3 regions of the Streptomyces sp. NPDC048277 genome follow, and region 3 is predicted to be linked to each of the others. Evidence: riboswitches for the same ligand, from Rfam matches in the RefSeq annotation. Region 3 holds a riboswitch; each other region holds the start of a gene.
The links. A riboswitch is a leader RNA that binds a small molecule or an ion and turns the genes downstream of it on or off. The one in region 3 is predicted to bind thiamine pyrophosphate.
Positions count from the first base shown of each region.

Region 1 (3,269 bases), on a different contig from region 3:
GCGCCGTCTTGGCCGGCTCCGCCGGAAGCGTCTCGTCGTGGAACGCGCGGGCCGTGTCCGGGTCCAGGGCGAGGTTGAACTGGTCCTCCCACCGGAACTCGAAGCGGGCGTCGGACAGTGCGTCGTCCCACTCCTGTGCACCCGGGTGGCCCTTGGCGAGATCGGCCGCGTGGGCGGCGATCTTGTAGGTGATGACGCCGGTCTTGACGTCGTCCCGGTTGGGCAGGCCCAGGTGCTCCTTGGGCGTGACGTAGCAGAGCATCGCCGTGCCCCACCAGGCGATCATCGCGGCACCGATGCCGGAGGTGATGTGGTCGTACGCCGGCGCGACGTCCGTGGTCAGCGGGCCGAGCGTATAGAACGGAGCTTCATCGCAGATCTCCTGCTGAAGGTCGATGTTCTCCTTGATCTTGTGCATCGGGACATGGCCCGGGCCCTCGATCATGGTCTGAACGTTGAAACGCTTCGCGATCCGGTTGAGTTCCCCGAGCGTCCGCAGTTCCGCGAACTGGGCCTCGTCGTTGGCGTCCGCGATGGAGCCGGGGCGCAGGCCGTCGCCCAGGGAGTACGTGACGTCGTAGGCGGCGAGGATCTCGCAGAGTTCCTCGAAGTTCTCGTACAGGAACGATTCCTTGTGGTGCGCGAGGCACCAGGCCGCCATGATCGAACCGCCCCGCGAGACGATGCCGGTCTTGCGGTTGGCGGTGAGCGGGACGTACGGCAGGCGCACGCCCGCGTGGACGGTCATGTAGTCCACGCCCTGTTCGGCCTGTTCGACGACCGTGTCCTTGTAGATCTCCCAGGTCAGCTCCTCGGCCCTGCCGTCGACCTTCTCCAGCGCCTGGTAGAGCGGCACCGTGCCGATGGGGACGGGGGAGTTGCGCAGCACCCACTCTCGGGTGGTGTGGATGTTACGGCCGGTGGACAGGTCCATGACCGTGTCGGCGCCCCAGCGGGTCGCCCAGGTCATCTTCTCGACCTCCTCCTCGATGGAGGAGGTCACCGCCGAGTTGCCGATGTTGGCGTTGACCTTCACCAGGAACCGCTTGCCGATGATCATCGGCTCGATCTCCGGGTGGTTGACGTTGGCCGGCAGCACGGCCCGTCCCGCCGCGATCTCCTCGCGGACCACCTCGGGGGAGACGTTCTCGCGGACGGCCACGTACTCCATCTCCGGGGTGATCTCGCCCCGGCGGGCGTACGCGAGCTGTGTGACCGCCTCGCCGTCACGGCTGCGGCGCGGCTGGCGCGGGCGGCCCGGGAAGACCGCGTCCAGGTTGCGCAGACCGCCGCGCGGCGAGGTGTGCTTGATCCCGTCGTCCTCGGGGCGGACGGGCCGGCCCGCGTACTCGGCGGTGTCGCCACGGGCGATGATCCAGTTGTCCCGCAGCGGCGGCAGGCCCCGGCGGACGTCGGTCTCGACGAGCGGATCGGTGTACGGGCCGGAGGTGTCGTAGAGCGTGACCGACTGCCCGTTGGTGAGATGCACCTGACGGACCGGCACCCGCAGGTCGGGGCGCGAGCCCTCGACATACCCCTTGTGCCAGCCGATGGACTTCCCGACCTCCTGGGACGTTTCACCCGTGATGGGGGCTTCGTCCTGACTGAAGGCAGGCGTGCGTACGTCCTTGTTGGTCATGAGACCTACTCCCTACGCCGGCATTACCCGGTAACAGGTTCAGCGGTCGACGCAGCGGCTTCCGTCGGGCGGCGTTTCATGTGAAACATCACTCGTTCCACGTGAAACATCGCGAATACGGAGGTCAGCGCCCTCTCAGCCCGGTGCTCCGAGCTCCCGCGTGTGCAAAGGTGCCTCCACGCTAGCGTCAATTCGGGCGCGGTGAACAGAGGGCCCCTGCCGTTCTTGCGATGATCGGGCGGTGACCTCGACACAGCAGCACCCCTATCCACCCCCCGAGCCAGGGCGCGGCAACGGCGCCACGCGGGGCGGCGGACCCGGCCACGGGGGCCATGGTGCCGGTGACGGACACAACCACGGGCAGGGCCCGCAGCACGACCACGGGTCCGCCCAAGGCCACGACAGCGGCCATGTCCACAGCCGCGACAACGGCCATGCCCACGGCCATTCACCCGGCCAGGGCACCGGTCAGACCGGCTCTGCGTCCGGCGGCGGGCACGGTCACTCGCACAGCCACAGCCACGGTCCCGCCACGCCTGTCTCGAAGCACCTGCGCAAGGTCATCGCGGCGATCCTCATCCCTTTCACCGCCGCGGTCGTGGTCGGCATGGTGGTGCTGTGGCCGGGCGGCGCCCCGCCGCACGAACGCACCGGTGTCGGCTTCGACCGCCAGACGCAGCAGGCGACGGTCACCAAGGTCGTCTCGCTCAGCTGCAAGTCGGTCAACGCCTCCGGGAGCGGCTCGATCGGCGACACCTCCACCGCCCAGAGCGGTTCCTCGCAGCAGGAGGACGGCGGCACCTGCAAGAAGGCCACGGTCCGCGTCGACACCGGCAAGGACAAGGGCCGTACGTTCACCGAGATCGTGCAGCCCGACCAGTCACGGCAGTTGCACCAGGGCGAGAAGGTCGTGGCCGCCTACGAGCCCTCGGCGCCGAAGGACCTGCAGTACTCCGTCACCGACGTGAACCGGAAGTTCCCGATGGCGCTGCTGGCCGGGATCTTCGCACTCGCCGTCGTGGTGGTGGGCCGGCTGCGCGGTGTCATGGCGCTGGTCGCGCTGGCCGTGAGCTTCCTGGTGCTGACCCTGTTCATCCTGCCCGCGGTCCTGCAGGGCTCGAACCCGCTGCTGGTGGCGGTGGTCGGGTCGAGCGCCATCATGCTCATCGCCCTGTACATGTGCCACGGGCTGTCGGCCCGGACCTCGGTGGCGGTGCTCGGCACGCTGGTCTCGCTGTGCCTGATCGGCGTCCTCGGCTCGGAGTTCATCGACTGGGCCGCGCTCACCGGCAACACCGACGACAGCACCGGCCTGATCCACGGCCTGTACCCGTCGATCGACATGAGCGGTCTGCTGCTGGCCGGCGTCATCATCGGCTCGCTGGGCGTCCTGGACGACGTGACGGTGACCCAGACATCGGCCGTCTGGGAACTGCACGAGGCCAACCCGACCATGGGCTGGCGCGGGCTGTACCGGGCCGGCATCCGCATCGGCCGCGACCACATCGCCTCCGTCGTCAACACCCTCGTGCTGGCCTACGCCGGCGCCGCACTGCCGCTGCTGCTGCTCTTCTCGATCGCGCAGAGCAGCGTGTCGACCGTCGCCAACAGCGAGCTGGTGGCGGAGGAG
Region 1 covers NZ_JBEZLQ010000024.1:162,951-166,219, forward strand. Annotated here, with positions in the region: gene thiC (phosphomethylpyrimidine synthase ThiC) at 1-1,639, opposite strand, end outside; TPP riboswitch at 1,632-1,809, opposite strand; gene AB0D85_RS39150 (YibE/F family protein) at 1,881-3,269, shown strand, end outside.
Region 1: it holds a riboswitch for thiamine pyrophosphate, as region 3 does, so the genes downstream of both, thiC (phosphomethylpyrimidine synthase ThiC) here and thiO (glycine oxidase ThiO) in region 3, are expected to answer to the same signal.

Region 2 (3,269 bases), on a different contig from region 3:
ATCAACGACAGCCGGAGCGCGCCACGGCCCCGGGTCACCCGATTGGATCTGCGACACTGGTAGGGCTATGCCTAAGCCCGGAGAACTCACCTTTGTCGCCCCGCGCGGAGCCAAGAAGCCGCCGCGGCACCTCGCCGACCTCACGCCCGCCGAGCGCAAGGACGCGGTGGCCGAGATCGGCGAGAAGCCGTTCCGCGCCAAGCAGCTCTCGCAGCACTACTTCGCGCGGTACGCGCACGAACCCGAGCAGTGGACGGACATCCCGGCCGGCTCCCGGGACAGGCTGCGCGACGCGCTGTTCCCGGAGCTGATGACCGTCGTACGGCATCTGTCGACGGACGAGGGCACCACCCGCAAGACGCTGTGGCGGCTGTTCGACGGCACGCTCGTCGAGTCGGTGCTGATGCGCTACCCGGACCGGGTGACCATGTGCATCAGCTCGCAGGCGGGCTGCGGGATGAACTGCCCGTTCTGTGCGACCGGACAGGCGGGGCTGGACCGGAATCTGTCCACCGCCGAGATCGTGCACCAGATCGTGGACGGGATGCGGGCGCTCAGGGACGGGGACGTCCCCGGCGGTCCCGCCCGGCTCTCCAACATCGTCTTCATGGGCATGGGCGAGCCGCTCGCCAACTACAAGCGGGTCGTCACCGCCATCCGGGCCCTGACCGACCCCGCGCCCGACGGACTCGGCCTCTCGCAGCGCGGGATCACCGTCTCGACCGTCGGACTCGTCCCGGCCATCCACCGGTTCGCCGACGAGGGCCTCAAGTGCCGGCTCGCGATCTCCCTGCACGCCCCCGACGACGAGCTCCGCGACACCCTCGTCCCGGTCAACACCCGGTGGAAGGTGCGCGAGGTCCTCGACGCCGGGTTCGAGTACGTCGAGAAGAGCGGGCGGCGGCTCAGCATCGAGTACGCGCTCATCCGCGACATCAACGACCAGGCGTGGCGCGGCGACCGGCTGGGCCGCCTGCTCCGGGGCAAGCCCGTGCACGTCAACCTCATCCCGCTGAACCCGACTCCGGGGTCGAAGTGGACCGCCTCGCGGCCCGAGGACGAGAAGGCGTTCATCGAGGCGATCGCGGCGCACGGGGTGCCCGTCACCGTCCGGGACACTCGTGGCCAGGAGATCGACGGCGCCTGTGGTCAGCTCGCGGCCACCGAGAGGTAATCTGAGGGCCGTACTCACATCTTCATATTCCGACAGGGGAGCGCCACAGCGCTGAGAGTGCGGCAATCGGGCCGCAGACCCTCTGAACCTCGCCCAGGTCATTCTGGGTAGGAAGTTCGGTCATCACTCAAGCTGTTGCGCCCTGCCCGCACACCGCGGGCAGGGCCGCGTCTCCTTCTGGCCAACCCCAGGAGGACAACACCAGTGCACACCAAGAGCTTCGTGGCCGCGGCCGTAGGGCTAGGCCTCGTCACGCTGTCCGCGTGCGGGTCGTCCGACGGCTCCCAGGCCGACTCGAAGACCATCACCCTGGTCAGCCATGACTCATGGGCCGTCTCCAAGAACGTGCTCCAGGACTTCGAGAAGCAGTCCGGCTACAAGGTGAACGTCCTCAAGGACGGCGACGCCGGACAGGCCGTCAACAAGGCGATCCTCACCAAGGACAACCCGCAGGGCGACGTCTTCTTCGGCGTCGACAACACCCTGCTGTCCAGGGCCCTCGACAACGGCCTCTTCCAGCCGTACGAGGCGAAGGGGCTCGCCCGGGTCGGCACGGAGTACCAGCTCGACGCCGCCGAGCACCGGGTCACGCCCATCGACTACGGCGACATCTGCGTCAACTACGACAAGGCGTACTTCACCGAGCACAAGCTGACCCCGCCGACGTCGTACGCGGATCTCGTCAAGCCGCAGTACAAGAACCTCCTCGTCACCGAGAACGCCGCCACCTCCTCGCCGGGGCTGGGATTCCTGCTCGGCTCCGCCGCCCGGTACGGGGACAGCGGCTGGCAGGACTACTGGAAGAAGCTCAAGGCCAACGGCGTCAAGGTCGTCGACGGCTGGGAGCAGGCCTACAACGAGGAGTTCTCCGGCTCGGCCGGCGGCAGGAAGGCCAAGGGGGACCGGCCGCTCGTCGTGTCGTACGCCTCCTCCCCGCCCGCCGAGGTGATCTACGGCGACCCGAAGCCCAGCACCGCGCCCACCGGTGTCGCGACCGGCACCTGCTTCCGGCAGATCGAGTTCGCCGGGCTGCTGAGCAACGCGAAGAACACCAAGGGCGGCAAGGAACTCATCGACTTCCTGGTCTCCAAGGAGTTCCAGGAGGACATGCCGCTGAACATGTTCGTGTACCCGGTGGTCAAGGGGGCGAGCGTGCCCGCCGAGTTCACGAAGTACGGTCCCGCCGCGAAGGACCCCGAGACCATGGCGCCCGAGAAGATCGCCGCCAACCGTGACCAGTGGGTCAAGACGTGGACGTCACTCGTACTGAAGTAGCCGGCAGGCGCGGGAGCGCGGCGCGGCTCGGTCTGATGGCCGTGCCCGTCGCGTTCTTCGGTGTCTTCTTCGCCTGGCCGGTCGCGGCGATCGTCACGCGCGGGCTGAAGGTCGACGGCGTGTGGCAGTTCGGGCGGATCGCCGATGTCGTCGGCCAGTCCGACATCCGGCACGTGCTGTGGTTCACCACCTGGCAGGCGCTCGCCTCCACCGCGCTCACCCTGCTGGTAGCGCTGCCCGCCGCCTATGCGTTCGCCCGCCTCGACTTCCCGGGCAAGCAGGTGCTGCGGGCCGTGGTGACGGTTCCCTTCGTCCTGCCGACGGTCGTGGTGGGGACCGCCTTCCTCGCGCTCGTCGGGCGGGGCGGACTGCTGGACGAATGGTGGGGCGTACGCCTCGACACCACCGTCTGGGCCATCCTGCTGGCGCATGTCTTCTTCAACTACGCGGTCGTCGTACGGACCGTGGGCGGCCTGTGGTCCCAGTTGGACCCGCGGCAGGAGGAGGCCGCCCGGATGCTGGGCGCCTCGCCGCTGGGCGCCTGGCGCAAGGTGACCCTGCCCGCCCTCGCGCCCGCGGTGGCCGCCGCCGCGCTGATGGTCTTCCTGTTCACCTTCACCTCCTTCGGTGTGGTGCAGATCCTCGGCGGCCCCACCTTCTCCACCCTCGAAGTGGAGATCTACCGGCAGACCTCCGAGATCTTCGACCTCGCCACGGCCGCCGTCCTCACGATCGTGCAGTTCGTGGCGGTCGGCGCGATCCTCGCCGTGCACGCGTGGACGGTACGGCGGCGGGAGAGCGCGCTGCGCCTGGTCGCCCC
Region 2 covers NZ_JBEZLQ010000013.1:117,883-121,151, reverse strand. Annotated here, with positions in the region: gene rlmN (23S rRNA (adenine(2503)-C(2))-methyltransferase RlmN) at 68-1,174, shown strand; TPP riboswitch at 1,199-1,306, shown strand; gene AB0D85_RS27215 (thiamine ABC transporter substrate-binding protein) at 1,379-2,449, shown strand; gene AB0D85_RS27210 (iron ABC transporter permease) at 2,485-3,269, shown strand, end outside.
Region 2: it holds a riboswitch for thiamine pyrophosphate, as region 3 does, so the genes downstream of both, AB0D85_RS27215 (thiamine ABC transporter substrate-binding protein) here and thiO (glycine oxidase ThiO) in region 3, are expected to answer to the same signal.

Region 3 (3,269 bases):
GGTCTCGTCGGGGGTGAAGAGCCACTCCACCATCTCTTCGTCGGTGAAGCCGTCGTCCCGCAGGAGCGTCAGGGTCCCGGACAGGCCCTTGACGACCTTGTCCCCGTCGATGAAGGCGGCGGGGACGTGCAGCGCACGGTTCTCACCACGGCGTACGGCGATGAGCTGGCCCTCCTTGACCAGCTGCCGCACACGCGTCACCTCGACGTCGAGCATCTCTGCGATGTCGGGGAGGGTGAGCCATGCGGGGACGAGAGCATCGATGTTTGCGTCAATCTCGGTCACGGGATCTAGCGTAGGCGTTCCACTGGTTTGGGCGCGATGGGTGGTTGTTCGGGTGCGGCGCGGTGGGGGCCTGTCGCGCCCACGCGGCGGAGCCGTATGTCACGGCCCCGCGCCCCTAGCGGGGCGCTGAAGTCGCGTTCTTCAAAGGGCGGGCCGGGTCGGACAGGGCCTCGGCGTCCATTCGGGCGCTCGCCTCGATCAGTCGTCGGCCCTGCGCCAAGTCACGCGGGCGGCCCACCGCCAGTAGGGCTACCAGGCGGTCCTCGCGGAGCCAGCAGACGCTCCAGGACGGGCCGGACGGGTCGCCGCGCCAGACCATGCGGTCGGCCACGGCGTGGTGGCCGGCGTACTGGACGAAGCGGCCGAACTGCTCCGACCAGAAGTACGGCACCGGGTCGTAGACCGCGTCGGACTCGCCGAGGATGTCGGCGGCCACCGTGCGCGGGCCCTGGAGGGCGTTGTCCCAGTGGTGGACCAGAAGGCGCTCGCCGTAGCGGCCGGACGGGAAGGAGGCGCAGTCGCCGACCGCGTAGACGTCCGGGACGCTGGTGCGCAGGCGTTCGTCGGCGACCACCTCGCCGTGCCCGCCCAGCTCGATGCCGGAGCCGGCCAGCCAGGCGGTGGCGGGGCGGGCGCCGATGCCGACCACGACGGCGCCCGCGGGCACCCGCGAGCCGTCGTCGAGGACCACCGCGCCGGGCTCGACACGCGCCACACGCGCGTGTGTGCGCAGTTCGGCGCCGCTGTCGGCGTACCAGGCGGTCATCGGTGCGGCGACCTCGGCGGGGAGCGCTCCGGCGAGCGGCCGGTCGGCGGCCTCCACGACGGTGACCGCGCAGCCGGCCTCGCGGGCCGCGGTGGCGAACTCGGCGCCGATCCAGCCCGCGCCGACGACCACGATATCGTGCTGCCGGGCGAGCACGGGCCGCAGCCGCTCGGCGTCGTCGAGGGTGCGCAGCAGATGGACGCCGGGCACCCCCTCGGTGCCGGGCAGGACGACCGGCTCGGCGCCGGTGGCGAGGACCAGGACGTCGTACGGCACCGGTCCGGCCTCGGTGTCCAGCTCATGGTCGGCGGGGCGCACGGCCAGCGCCTCGCGGCCGAGGGCCAGCTCGATGCCGAGCGCCTCGAAGTCGACCTCGAAGGCGGAGCCCTCCGCCTTGCCGAGCAGTACGGCCTTGGAGAGCGGCGGCCGGTCGTACGGCTGGTGCGGTTCGGCGCCGATCAGGGTGACGGTGCCGGCGAACCCCTGCTCGCGCAGGGCGACGGCGGTCTGCACCCCGGCCATGCCCGCGCCCACGACGACCACGCGTCGCGTCTGTGACGTGCCCCGTTGCTGCGTCTGCTCGCTCACCTGATCACCATAGACAAGAACGATAGACAACTGACAAAGAGTCAGTCAGGGGGCGTGCTGAGTGAGCTGTTGCACAGCCCCGACGAGGCCGTCTTACAAGGGCGGAGTCCCGCGGGCTAGGGTGGCGGACAAGCACACGCGGGAGCCCGGACGTACCGGGCTGAGAGGGAGGCTGGCGGCCTCCGACCGTACGAACCTGATCCGGGTCATGCCGGCGAAGGGAGGGGCTGGACGCCCATGTCCTCACGTACGTCCGACGTCCTCGTCATCGGGGGCGGCATCATCGGCCTGGTCACGGCCTGGCGGGCGGCCCAGCGCGGGCTCGCGACCGCCGTGGTCGACCCCGCACCCGGTGGCGGGGCGGCGCAGGTCGCGGCCGGGATGCTGGCCGCGGTCACCGAACTGCACTACGGCGAGCAGACCCTGCTGGGCCTCAACCTGGCCTCCGCCCGCCGCTATCCCGACTTCGTCGCCGAGCTCACCGAGCTGACCGGCCACGACCTGGGCTACCGGCGCTGCGGCACGCTCGCGGTGGCCCTCGACGCCGACGACCGCGCCCATCTGCGCGAGCTGCACGCCCTCCAGCAGCAGTCGGGGCTGGACTCCGAGTGGCTGTCCGGGCGGGAGTGCCGGCGCCTGGAACCGATGCTCGCGCCGGGGGTGCGCGGCGGGCTGCGGGTGGACGGCGACCACCAGATCGACCCGCGCCGGCTGGCGGCCGCGCTGGTGGCCGCGTGCGAGCGGGCCGGGGTGGTCTTCCACCGGGACTGGGCGGAGCGGCTGGAGGTGGTGCGGGAGCGGGCCGCCGGTGTCCGCACCCGCGCGGGTGACCCGTTGCGCGCCGGGCAGGTGGTGCTCGCGGGCGGGAGCCTGAGCGGGCGGCTCGCGGGCGTGCCCGACGACGTGCTGCCGCCGGTGCGGCCCGTGAAGGGGCAGGTGCTGCGGCTGACCGTGCCCCCGCGGTACGCGCCGTTCCTGAGCCGGACCGTCCGGGCCGTGGTGCGCGGCGGCAACGTCTACCTGGTGCCCCGGGAGAACGGCGAGCTGGTCGTGGGCGCGACGAGCGAGGAACTCGGCTGGGACACGACGGTCACGGCGGGCGGCGTCTACGAGCTGCTGCGGGACGCGCACGAACTGGTCCCCGGGATCACCGAGCTGCCGCTGACCGAGACCCGGGCGGGGCTGCGGCCCGGCTCCCCCGACAACGCGCCGCTGCTCGGGCCGACCCGCCTCGACGGGCTGCTGCTGGCCACCGGGCACTACCGCAACGGGGTGCTGCTCACGCCGGTCACCGGGGACGTGATGGCGGAGCTGCTGACCGGCGGCGAGCTGCCGGAACAGGCCCGTCCGTTCACGCCGAGGCGATTCGGCGCCGTACTCGTGGAGCAGACCGCATGAACGTCTCCGTCACCATCTCCGTCAACGGGGAGCACCGGGAGATCGCCCCGGGCACCGCTCTCGACACGCTCGTACGGTCCCTCACGGCCGCGCCCTCGGGCGTGGCCGCGGCCGTCAACGAGACCGTCGTACCGCGCGGGGAGTGGCCGGGCACGGCGCTCGCCGAGGGTGACCGCGTGGAAGTCCTGACCGCCGTGCAGGGGGGCTGAACCATGGCCGACGATCCGTTCGT
Region 3 covers NZ_JBEZLQ010000002.1:253,994-257,262, reverse strand. Annotated here, with positions in the region: gene AB0D85_RS05845 (Rv2175c family DNA-binding protein) at 1-285, opposite strand, end outside; gene AB0D85_RS05840 (FAD-dependent oxidoreductase) at 401-1,639, opposite strand; TPP riboswitch at 1,768-1,879, shown strand; gene thiO (glycine oxidase ThiO) at 1,877-3,037, shown strand; gene thiS (sulfur carrier protein ThiS) at 3,034-3,246, shown strand; gene AB0D85_RS05825 (thiazole synthase) at 3,250-3,269, shown strand, end outside.